Regions from separate parts of the Natranaerobius trueperi genome, predicted to be linked through region 3. Evidence: riboswitches for the same ligand, from Rfam matches in the RefSeq annotation. Region 3 holds a riboswitch; each other region holds the start of a gene.
What was found. Region 3 has a riboswitch for cyclic di-GMP ahead of CDO51_RS08705 (hypothetical protein). Riboswitches for the same ligand answer to the same signal wherever they lie in the genome.
Positions count from the first base shown of each region.

Region 1: another riboswitch for cyclic di-GMP. It lies ahead of CDO51_RS00060 (methyl-accepting chemotaxis protein); the one in region 3 lies ahead of CDO51_RS08705 (hypothetical protein).
Region 2: another riboswitch for cyclic di-GMP. It lies ahead of CDO51_RS06170 (PAS domain S-box protein); the one in region 3 lies ahead of CDO51_RS08705 (hypothetical protein).

Region 1 is NZ_NIQC01000001.1:16,564-20,862, forward strand. Features, by position in the region: gene CDO51_RS00060 (methyl-accepting chemotaxis protein) at 1-1,812, opposite strand, end outside; cyclic di-GMP riboswitch class I at 2,015-2,097, opposite strand; gene CDO51_RS00065 (epoxyqueuosine reductase) at 2,642-3,487, opposite strand; gene CDO51_RS00070 (heavy metal translocating P-type ATPase) at 3,601-4,299, opposite strand, start outside.
Region 2 is NZ_NIQC01000011.1:9,467-13,765, reverse strand. Features, by position in the region: gene CDO51_RS06180 (DUF7507 domain-containing protein) at 1-38, shown strand, start outside; gene CDO51_RS06175 (glycosyltransferase) at 125-1,414, opposite strand; cyclic di-GMP riboswitch class I at 1,723-1,810, shown strand; gene CDO51_RS06170 (PAS domain S-box protein) at 1,890-4,299, shown strand, end outside.
Region 3 is NZ_NIQC01000019.1:530-4,828, reverse strand. Features, by position in the region: gene CDO51_RS08715 (TIR domain-containing protein) at 204-707, shown strand; gene CDO51_RS08710 (SIR2 family protein) at 741-2,177, shown strand; cyclic di-GMP riboswitch class I at 2,498-2,582, shown strand; gene CDO51_RS08705 (hypothetical protein) at 2,624-3,859, shown strand.

The sequences.
Region 1 (4,299 bases), on a different contig from region 3:
TTGATCTATGGATTCACTAATTTCTGCATTGCTTTCTACAAAGTCTTCTGTTAGGTTTTTTATCATTTCAGCATCACTTAAATATTTGTCTCCCGTTTCAACTATTTTTTCATAATCATCTTTTACTCTTTCGTCTATAAACTCAAGTACACCATTTGATGTTTCAGAAATATTACTGAAAGCATTTTGAACTTTTTGGATTGTATCCTGTATTTTATCTACAGTTTGATTAGATTGTTCAGCTAGTTTTCTTATTTCATTTGCAACAACAGAAAAACCTTGACCATGCTCACCTGCTCGAGCAGCTTCAATTGAAGCATTTAACGCAAGTAAATTAGTTTGTGCTGCTATATCAGAAATGTCTTCAGTCATCTCAACAATCTCTTCTACAACCTTACCTTCCTCTATAGCTTGTTTAATTTCTTCTTGTTTTTCACTGTAAATTGATTCTGCCTCTTCTTTAGATTGAACAGAGTTTGTTTTCATTTCATTAGCCCGCTGTCGAATTTCCTTTGCAGATTCATTGCCCTCTTTCGCTTTTTCATTAAGCTTTTTTATGGCATCTTGAATCTGCTCACCAGAAGCACTAACTTCTTCAACAGAAGATGTTGATTCTTCAAGTCCTGAAGCAACTTGTTCTGTATTAGCACTAATACTTTGATTTTTAGATGATATTTCTTCTACATTTGCTGAAAGTTCTTCACTACCTGAATGTAGGTCTTCAGCGTTTTTAGATACTTCTTTCATCATTTCTCGTAAGTTTTCACCCATTTCATCAAAAGCTTTAGCCAGTTTTCCTGTTTCATCTTTTTTGTTGAGTAATTTTTGAGGTATACTCTCGCTTAAATCCCCTGTTGCCATTGTTTGGGCAAAATTCGTTGCTGTTGTTATTGGTTTGGATATAACTTGTCCAATATATAATCCAACTACTAAACCAATTAATACTATAATAATAGAAGCTATTATTATTCCAGTTTGCATGGCATTTAAACCACCAAGCACATCCTCTTCTATTGCACCAATCCCTACGGTCCAACCAGTTAAATACATAGGTTCAACACCTATATATCTAGTTATACCTTCATGTTCATAGTCTATAACTCCACTTCTACCCATACCTAACTCTTGAAAGGCATTACTTACACCATCTAATTCACCATATGATTCATCAAAGATGCTAATTTGATCTAATACAAAGTCTCTATCTGGATGAGAAAAGATTGTCCCATCTTCTCCTAGTACAAATGCATATCCTTCATCACCATACCCTAAATCATCAGTTATAGCATTTAGAGCATCACCATCTCTTCTAGCAACTATAGCACCAACTATTTCTTCACCATCATATATCGGGACTGAATATAATAGTTCAGGTTCATTAGATACCCTACTTATCATAACATCTGATATGTGCGATTCACCATTAAGTACCCTCTGTGCATACTCTCTATCTCCTATATATTCTTCTGCTCCACTTTCCGCAAATCTTATCGTACCATCAGTATCTAATATTCCAATATCTAAAAAATTCATTCTCTTTACATCATCTTGTAGTGCTTCTTGTTGTAATTCCCAGTCCATTGATTCAACATCTTCACGTCGAGTTATTTCTTCTAAAACTTCTAACCTACTTTCAATTGTTGCTTCAACTCTTTCAGCACTTCCTTGAGCAATATATTGAAGTGATTCTTCAGCATCGCTTACCACTGTATTAGTACTAATATAAAGACTAAAACCCCCTAAAGCAATGCAAGATACCAATAAAAGTACAGAAATTGCTAAGCCTATCTTCTTACCGATTGTTATAGTCATGTTTGACCTCCTTATCTAATGTTTGTTTTTCAATTCATATAAGGTACTCTTTAAGTTATATTTATAAATATCCCCTCCAAATGATTTATATATGTGTGAATTAATTCACACATATTAAGTTTTGTTTTCTAAAACAAAATAATAGCTTGAACACGTGTCGTTATCTCTAATTTAAAAAATAGATTTTGTTATAGTATTTGCCATATTTAACCCGACTATCTTTATAACATATAAAGACTCATGACTTTGCGTTCCTATCGCACGATAGGTTTGCACTTTTTAAGAATTTATCAAATGAAAAAAAACTAAGCACATATAATTTCTGGTTATATACATAAATTCCTCTAGTGCTAGAGTCACAATTTGTCAATTTATAGAAAGTTTTTTACTATTTTGTTGTAATATTCTATCTATATTTTGCTATCAAATCATGGAGTATCATTAAATACTATTCTTCACTTGTGCCGTCAAAATAAAGTTAGAGAACTTAGATGTTGGGTCACTTAATGGCTCATCATTGGCTAGAGGGAAAATTTCTGTAGGTCAATTACTAGCTTTAAGGGTCACCTGCGATCTACAAAGGTCAAGCCACCTTCATGGCAGGTTCCTTATGGGGTTATGTGGGGTCGGGAGATTTCATATAGCTCTGTAAAAAGGGAGCTGTCATGGTCCAGGGTAAGGTTAGTGTGGGTTCCGGAAGGGCTCTTTTTTTGTTTAATGAGAAACTCACGTTTCATTAAGTTTCATTCTTCAAAAAAAATGACCTCTGTTTATTACAGAGATCATCTTCTAAATAGTCTAACTATCCATTCTACTCTATTAAATATTGCTAATCTTTTCTTAAGTTACTAACCGGATTTATAAAAGAACATGGTACTCCACTCATACACTTACCACAGGCATCTTTTTTGTTCTTTTCTAAAATCTGATTATAACACTTTTCTGCATCACAAAAATAAGAGTCATCTTTATAATAAAAAGAATCATTAGGACATTTTATAACACATTTCTTACATGTTCCATTGTATTTATATAAACAGTTTTCAACTTGCTTGTTTTCCTTATTGCTAGGTTCTATAGCTAAATTTGTAACAATACTACCAAATCTTCCACAACAACCTTTATCAGTTATCAACATATTGTTTAAACCAAAAGTCCCAAGACCAGCTATATGAGCTACATGGCGAATTGACCAATCACTAGTTAAGTTTTCTTTTTCAAATTTCGGACTAGATGGAGGAAAAGAAGTTCCCTCGCCACCAAGCTCTTGAATCTTTTTAATTAAGCTGTCATTTAGATCATTAATTAAATTATTAGTATCATTAGTTAACTGATACCATAAATTAGAAGGTTCTATAGCTTCGGGTGTTCTGACATTACTCTTCACAATTTGTTTATCAAAAGGTATAAAATAAGTTATAACAGTTTTAGCATCTTCTAAAAAGTCTTTAGGCAGAAGATGATGAGGACCTACAATTTTTTTGAGATCTTGAAATTTCTCATCTTTTGCACTTGCAAAAGCTACTTCTGGCTCACCCCAGGGTGAGTTAGAACCATTAGAATTATCATTTATATACGGATAGTTTTTAACATCATATTTACTGTAATTAGCTACATATTCTTTTATATGACTAATAATGATGTCTTGTTCGTTCATTTTTTTCTTATTTTGCAATTAAAACACCTCCAGAGTCTAATATCAGAATGAATAACAGTTCACAAAGCTACCACTATTTTAGTATACCCTATTTTGATTGGTTTTCAAATGATCTTAAATATAACTTTTGGCTATTCTTCCTCTATAGCAGGTCTTGGAGGAGAGATATCCATTTTCTTCAACCTTATAGAATTAAGTATCACATTTATAGAACTAAAGGCCATAGCTGCGGCACCAATAATTGGGTGAAGTAGTCCGAAAAAAGCTAGTGGAATAGCAACTGCGTTATAAAACCATGCCCAAAAATAGTTTTCTTTAATCTTTCTAAAAGTAGATCTAGATAATTTTATACCAGATACTACAGCACTTAAATCCCCTCGTATCAAAGTAATATCAGCAGCTTCTATAGCTACATCTGTACCAGTTCCGATAGCTATTCCTACATCAGCTTGTTTTAAAGCTGGTGCGTCGTTAATACCATCACCTACCATAGCCACAAGTCCATGTTCTTTTTGTAACCTTTTAATTTCTTCTACCTTTTCATCAGGTAGTACATTAGATACAGTTCTACTAATACCAACTTCTTTTGCTATAGCATCAGCTGTTCGATCATTATCACCTGTAATCATACAAGTAGTATGACCCATCTTTTCTATTTCCTCTATAGCTTTTTTAGAATCTTCCTTTAATGTATCAGAAACAGCTATGATACCTAGTAATTCACCAGATACCGACACTAACATAGCTGTTTTAGCTTCTTTTTCTAGCTGAGTCATTTCATCTTCTAACATAGACACATCTATACCTTCATCTGTCATTAGCTTTCTACT
Region 2 (4,299 bases), on a different contig from region 3:
CTGGTGAGTCATTTACAGTTGATGTAACTGGAAATTAGTCGACAGTTATAGTAGCATTTTGCTAGCTCTAATATAATTAATATATCTCTAACTGGCTCCCTTGATTAGTCAAGGGAGCCTTTCTTTATTTATTTGGATGCAACAAAGGTTCTAATTGGTTATACCATACCCACTGGGGGCTGTATTTTTGCCTTGCAAGTGTTTTTGCATAGATCACCGGATTATCTCTCATTAGGTTTACTATTCTAGATGCATGTTCCTTCAAATAGGCCTGTTCACTAGGCTTATATATTTCCTTTGTATCATAACCGAAGTTACGAGCATCCCATCTCATGAAGTATGCCTTTAGCTGCTTACCTAACTCTTCTAATGCTGGAACTGCTTCGTTTAATACTAAAAAGTTACCTCTACTTGAAGCCTCTATAACAGTCAAGCCAAATGATTCAGAATAAGATGGACAAATAAATAAGTTAGATAATGTAAACAATTCTAAAACACTGCTTCGTGGAAACCCTTCAGCATATCCCAAATCGCTTGTAAAGAAAATATCAGTTTTTTCTAATCCGTGACTGTTACCTATATTTTTAATATATGCCTTGTATTTATCGAGGTTAGTATCCATTGACGGAAAATCACAAAAAAGCACTTTAACTTTTAATTCTGTCTGTGCTTTAATAACACCAGCCAAAGAAGCAACTTTTTCAAATCTTTTTCCCGTAGTAAATCTAGCGGGATATACAATAAGAATATCCGGGCTAATTAAATCTACTTGGTCATGAATTGATCTAACTTCTTTACTCATAAAGGATTTTAAGTTTAAGCTATTGTGAACAACACGACACTTTCCTTCCGGCACATTAAATTGTTTAGCTAGAGCTGGTATTCCAGAATAAGTAGGATATACATATGTAGTATTAGGCATTGGTGTATAACGACAAGAAAAAGGCCATTTTGGATTAGACGGTCTATTCACAGGAACCGAATGGGTCATTGCTATAAATTTTATATTCTGTAATTTTTCTTGAACTTTTCTAATGGCAACATTATGAACTAAGTGCCAACCTTGATAGTGAATATCATGCATTATACAAATATCAACATCTAATAACTTTTCCTCTAAATCACTAGCAATAACTTCAACTTCATCATAAAAAGTTTCATGAACTTGACCGTCGGGTTGTGAATAATCATGCCATTGAATTTTATTACCATTAAATTTATTTGTTACTTTAACCCATTCTAGTCTTTCATCTGCATATACACCTTTTCGCTCATCATCATTACAATCTTGTGAAACAATCACTTTTGTTTTTACTCCATTTTTCAAAAGCATTTCTAACTGTTCTGCCACAACATTAACAAGAGAATATGTATGACTAAGACCATTAAACATTGTTAAAATTGCTACTTTCACAATATACCTCCCCTTTAGATTCTAAATCATTAAAATATAAAATATTAAACTCTACATAAAACAAGCCATTTCCTTTTTATGATAATATATGAGAGTCTATTATTTTTTAGAATGGATCTAATAGCTAAAAACTCAAATTTCAAACTAAAGAAAAAGATTAGTTAAATTAGCTACTATCGCTACTAAAAATTTATAATTAGGGCTTAATTCCCAAGGAAAATATTGCTATAATATATAAATAGTACCCTAGCCCCGAATTAAGTCTAGGGCTAGCTTCTTAACTTAACTCACAATCTAATACTTAATTATTATATAAAGGGCAAACTCAACGAAAGTTGAGGACGCAAAGTCATGGGTCTAAGGTGATTAAGTCACTACGATTGCCAAACTGCCGAAAGAACTTTCTTTCGTAAGTTTAGCTAAAGTCCCTTTATTAGGGACTTTTTTATGTTTAAGGTAAAAGGAGGCAATATTAATGTCTTGTCACAGCATTCAAACTATAGATAATCAAGTGATGAAAACCATACTTGATAATACTCAAGACGCTATCTTTTTTATTAGTGTAGAAGGTAATAAGACTTTTCGTTATCTTAGAGCAAACAAAGAGTTTGAAAATAAAGTAGGTGTTAGTTTAAATGATCTAAAAGGAAAAACACCTTATGAACTTTTTAATAAACAAGAAGCTGATTATGTATTAAATAAATACTTACAATGCTGTGAGATAAAAGATGAAGTTTCATATGAAAAGACTTTAGACTTATCTTGGGGAAAAGGTAAGTTTACTACTAAACTTTCACCTATCATAGAAAATAATAAAGTTGTTAAAATAATTGGTATTTCAAGGGATATAACAGATTATAAAAACATTGAAGAACTTACAAAAGCTAAAGAAAAATTAGAAAAAGAAAATAAACATTATAAGTCTCTTCTTGATACTCAATCAGATATAGTAGTCAGGTGGCGACCAGATGCTACTATCACATATGTCAATAAAGCTCATTGTGATCTAATGGGGATGGATAAAGAAGAAATTTTAGGTAAACAATGGTTTGAATTTATTCCGGATGATAGTAAAGAGGAATTAAGAAATGCATATTTTGATATTATTAAAAACCCTAGAAAAGTTTCTTATGAACATCCAGAAATAGGGGCTGGTGGTAAGATATATTGGCAACATAAACTAGTTTATCCTATTTTTGATCACAATGGAGAACTAGTTGAGTTTCAATCTGTAGGACGTGATATAACAGAGAGCAAATGGATGCAAATTAGAAAACAAAGTCAAAATCAAGTGTTAACTGCTTTAACTAAAAGAGATTCATTAAATAATATTTTAGAACTTATTGTAAGATGGTTAGAAAACGAAGATCGAAAGGCTATAGGAGCGGTTATGCTACTAGATGAATCAAAAGAATATCTGTACTGTAAAACAGCCCCTAATCTACCTAGGTTTTTTAGAAAACTTCTTGAAGGTATTAAAGTAAAAGACGGGTCTTTATCTTGCGGTACTGCTGCATATAAGGGAAAACGCGTAATTGTAGATGATATAGAAAAACATCCTTATTGGGCTGACTTCCACAAAATTATAGATAAGGTAGATATAAGATCTTGTTGGTCAGAACCTGTATTTTCATCTGAAGGTGACGTAATAGGAACCTTTGCTATTTATCTTAACGAACCCTATACTCCGACTAACCATGACCTAGAACGACTTAAAATAGCAGCTGACCTTGTTAGTTTAGCTGTTACCCATAAAATGTCAGAAGAAAAACTTAAACTTAACGAACGAAAATTTAAAAGTTTTGTAGAAAATGCAAGCGATATAGTTCTTACAGTAAATGATAAAGGAGTAATTACTTATGTTTCACCTAACTGGAAACAACTATTAGGACATAACCCAACAGAGGTAATTGGTAAAACAGCAGATGAGTTTATCCATCCTGAAGATTTAGAAACTTTTTTCAAAAAACTAAAAAAATTAATAGAGACCGGGAACCTAGATGAGGAAGTTGAGTACAGAATTAAACATAAAAACGGAACCTGGAAGTGGCATGCTTCAACTATTAATATTCTTGGACAAAATAAGGAAAATACTGATTTATTAGGGATAGCAAGAGATGTTACAGAACGTAAACAAGCTGAAGAAAAAATACGGTATTTAAGCTTTCATGATAATCTTACAGGACTTTATAATAGAGCTTATCTAGAAGAAAAAATGAAAAAATTTGATACTGAAACTCACTTACCATTAAGTGTTATAATGATCGATCTAAATGGTCTTAAACTAGTAAATGATACTTATGGCCATTTTCCTGGTGATAATATGTTAAAAAGTGCAGCTAAAGTATTGAAAGATTCTTCACGTAAAGACGATTTTATAGCTCGCTGGGGCGGAGATGAATTTGTTATCTTGTTACCTAACACTTCAAAGGAAGATGCGAATAAAGTCTGTAAAAGAATTTTTGAAAATTGTAAGAAAGTTTATGTCAAAAATGTACCTATCTCTTTAGCAGTGGGTACTGCTACAAAGAGTAATATAGGCAAAGATTTAAAACTAACTCTAAAAGAAGCAGAAGATAAAATGTATAAACAAAAGCTAGCTGTTAGTCAAAGTGCTAGAAGTACAGTTTTAAAGACTCTCATAAAAACCTTAGAATCTAAAAGCTTTGAAACTAAAATACATACTCAATGTATGGAAAAGGCTGCATTCAAAATTGGTAAAAAGTTAGATCTTTCAGATTCAGAACTCAAAAGGTTAAGCTTACTTATCTCTTTACATGATATCGGTAAAATAAATATACCAGAAGAAGTATTAACTAAAAAAGAACCTTTAACCCAAAAAGAAAGAGAAAGTATAAAAAAACATCCAATTACGGGTTACAGAA
Region 3 (4,299 bases):
AATTTTAACAAGTATTGTATAAAAGATCCAAATTTGTTAAAAGGAATTAGATTAGAAAATGAAGAATTTTACATATAAATAAGATCTTGGATTTAGATAGTATCATCTTACTTATATTTTACGAGCTATAAGGAGTAAAATATAAAAAGCAATTTGAATTCAAAAATCCAAGATAACATCACTTTACAAGGAGGTTCATTTTGATGGCACGGAGAGTGTTTTACAGTTTTCATTACAAACCTGATAATTGGCGAGCTGCACAGGTGAGAAATATGGGTGTTATTGAGGGAAATAAACCAGTTTCAGACAACCAATGGGAACAAATTAAGAAAAGCGGAGATCAGGCCATTGAAGATTGGATTGATGAACAACTGTATGGAAAATCATGTACTGTAGTTCTAATTGGAGAAAAAACTGCTGGTAGAAAATGGATTAAACGTGAAATCAAGAAATCATGGGAAAAGGGAAAAGGTCTATTTGGAATTTATATCCACAACCTAAAGGATTATAAAGGTGATCAATCAAAAAAAGGTAAAAATCCTTTTGAGGACTTTAATGTTGAATTTGAAGATAAAACAGTTAAGCTATCGAGCTTAGTAAAGGCTTACGATCCTCCTTATAAGAATAGCAAAAATGTTTACGACTATATTTATAATAACTTACAAGATTGGGTTGAAGAAGCAATAGAAACCAGAAATAATTATTAACAACTTTTAGCACAACAAAAGGGTGGTATCGGTATGGTTGCAACTATTAAAGAATTTGAAAAAGATTTTTTAAAAGCTATTAGGGATGGAAATGCAGCAATTTTTGCGGGAGCTGGTCTATCTAGACCATCGGGGTATTTAGATTGGAGAAGTCTTTTAAAAGAAATTGCTGACGACCTAGGGCTAGATATAGATAAAGAAGAAGATTTAATTGCAGTAGCTCAATATCATTATAATGAAAAAGGCCAAAACAGAAATAAAATCAACCAAAAAATTTTAGAAGAATTTACTAAAGAGGTTAAATCTAACGAAAATCTTGATATATTAACCCGTTTACCTATCCAAACGTATTGGACAACAAACTATGATACTTTAATTGAGGATTCAATTGAAGATAAAAACAGAAAACCTGATATTAAAATAACTCAAGAAAATTTAGCATTAAATGTTTCTGACAGAGATGCTATAATATATAAAATGCATGGTGATGTTAGAACTCCAGAAAATGCTGTTGTAACGAAGGATGATTATGAGACTTTTAATTTGAATAGACAACTATTTTCTACAAATTTACAAGGAGATTTAATATCAAAGACATTCTTATTTATAGGATTTAGCTTTGAAGATCCAAATCTCGCTTATATTCTGAGTAGAATACGTATTTTGTTAGGTGAAAACAGGCGTGATCATTATTGTTTTTTTAAAAAAGTACAACCTACAGATTACAAAAATGATGAAGATTATAAATATGACTTAATTAAGCAAGAATTAAAATGTAACGATTTAAAACGTTATTCCATAAATGCAATTCTAGTAGACGATTATTCAGAGATTACAGAAATACTCAGAGGTATTGAATTTAAAACAAAACTAAAAAACATTTTTATATCTGGAAGTGCAGAAGAATACGGTATATTTGAAAAATATGATGCAACTAACTTTATGTATAATATGTCTAAAGAATTAATAAGTCAAGATTTTAGGGTTATTTCAGGTTTTGGTATTGGAGTAGGTAGTTATATAATTAACGGGGCACTAGAAGAAATATACGATAGTAAATTTAAAAAAATAGATGATTATTTAACTTTGAAACCTTTTCCTCAAGTTTCTTCTAGTCATAAAGACTTAAAGGAACTTTGGACAGAATATCGAAAAAACTTGATTTATGAATCAGGTGTGGCTATTTTTATATTTGGAAACAAAAAAAATGATACTGGTATAATTAATGCAGCAGGAGTCTTTGAAGAGTTTGAAATAGCAAAAGAATATAATAAAATAATTATTCCAATTGGTTCTACTGGGTATGCTGCTAAAGAGATATTACAAGAGGTAAAATCTAACTTAGACAAATATTGGTATCTAAAAGATTCAATACAAATTCTTGAAAACGAAAGTAATGGTCAAAAACTAATTAACGAAATTATTAACATATTATCTCATGTTTTATCTTATAATATAGAAATAAAGTAATAGAATAGTTTTTGTTAAGTTTTATGTATACTTACTGTAGATGATTGTAATAAGCTTATTTAAGGGAAAGATGATGTTAAAGCAAAGGGAAAAACGAACCGTGGGAAATATCTTTTATCACAACAAATTGTTCTGAAGGCTAACCCCCTTCGGTCCTTGTATAGCAAGGGCTGGAGGGGGTTTTTAATATTTTCCATTACTCTTGATAGGTGCTATTAACAAAACAACAGTGGTAGCAATGAAAATTAAATATAAAAAATCTTGTTCAAGGGGGTGATGAAGAAAAAAACACACAGCAAAGTATTTAATACTTACTTAAAAATTGAAAAAGGCAAACCTATCGAAAGATAGGGACGCAAAGCCATAGGACCTTTCTTTCAAAAGAATGGTAGCCTGGCCGCCAATTAATTTAATGAAACAAAAAAATTAATTGGAGGGATATTTAAATGAAAAGGTTAAGTATAGTTTTAGCTTTATCGATGGTGTTTGTACTTATGATGTCTGGAGGAGCAATGGCAAATAATGATGACCCAATATCTAATATTTTGGAATCAGAAATTGAAGTTACAGAAGTAGATGAAGACATAGATGTGAATATTGAAAGACTAGTGGTTCATACTAGCCTTTACGAGGGATATAGCTTTGAATTCACGTTAGATAATGCAACAATATGCGAAGTCGATGATGTTAAAATAAACTTATATAGAGATGATAGTAAACTAGCTACCAATGAATTGGATAGTTGGGAAGAGTTAGACGATGAATCAGGATTATCATCACCTTTTGCTCCATTTGGAAGTTTTGATTATGAAGAAGATGGCTATTGGGAAAATACTTGGCATGATTCACGTTTTTTAGTTCCAGATGAAGGTGAAGTTATTGTTACAATTAATGATGAAGATTATGAAGAAACCATTGACGTAGACCTTGACAGTGATGCGGAAGCTTTCTTACCTGATGAAGATGATATAGAACTAGAAAGATTATCAGGTGTTAGCGATGGTTATAGTTATGAAGTAGTTTTTAATGGTTTTGATTCAAGCCATCTAGACGAATTAGATTTAAACATATACGGAGAGAATGAAAAGCTAGCAACTAATACAGCAACCGACGATTTTTTTGCGTTAGAAGAAAACGACTGGTCATCTCCTATTAGATTCCCGACAACATATGAATATGACGATGATAACTACTGGAATAATGAATGGCATGAATCAACGTTGATTTTAGCAGAAGATGCAGAGTTAATCATAGATGGTGGAGAAATAGAAGTTAAGTGGGAAGATGTACTTGAAAATGAGGATAGAATTTCATTCCCCGAAGAACCAGTTCAACTTTCATGGACCTTAGATGACTCTGTAAATGTTGATAAAGGAGACGAACTCACCTTTGATGTGGAAGCAGAAGTTGCAGAAAATGTTAACTGGGTTGATGATGTAAGGTATGTAATCGAAGTTGAGAAAGACGATATTGAAGAGAATGATTTTGATATCATAAAAATAGATGAAGTTGAAGATCTTGAGGGTATAATGGAAACATTTGATTATGAAGATGGTAAAGCGACAGGTAACTGGGGACCAGATGGATTTACTTTAGAAGAGACCAAAAAAACAGAGTTTAAAGTTGAATTTAATGAAAAAGGTACTTATGATCTTACTGTTTATGCAATACAAGTTGAATAAAAGATAAGACAGCACAGAGGGTCCCGTTCAAACGGGGCCCTTCTTTGTTTGCCCTACATGAACGGTAGCTAGGCGGTGAAAGTCCGCTACAGGCTTGGTGGTAGGAACTGTTAGCAGATGGCAAGGGCGTCCATCGTGAGGTGGAGTCTGAAGGAAGCCTAATGCAAAATCTCGGTCTGACGAACAGAAACCACATACAAGGCATATGTGGGGTGGATAAGTGTGCATAACAAAACAAAATCCACTACCACCCGAACTCTACGGTGTAAATGTGGCAGATACATGAGAGGAAAGTTACCGTTCTTAACAGGGGAGGTCTTACGGGGGTTGCCGACAAGAGGTTTTAACCAACAACCCACAGCGACAAATCGTGCAGTGATGCACGGTTGAACCGTAAGAAGTCAGCAGAGGTCATAGTACCGGAGACGGGAAGGACCGAA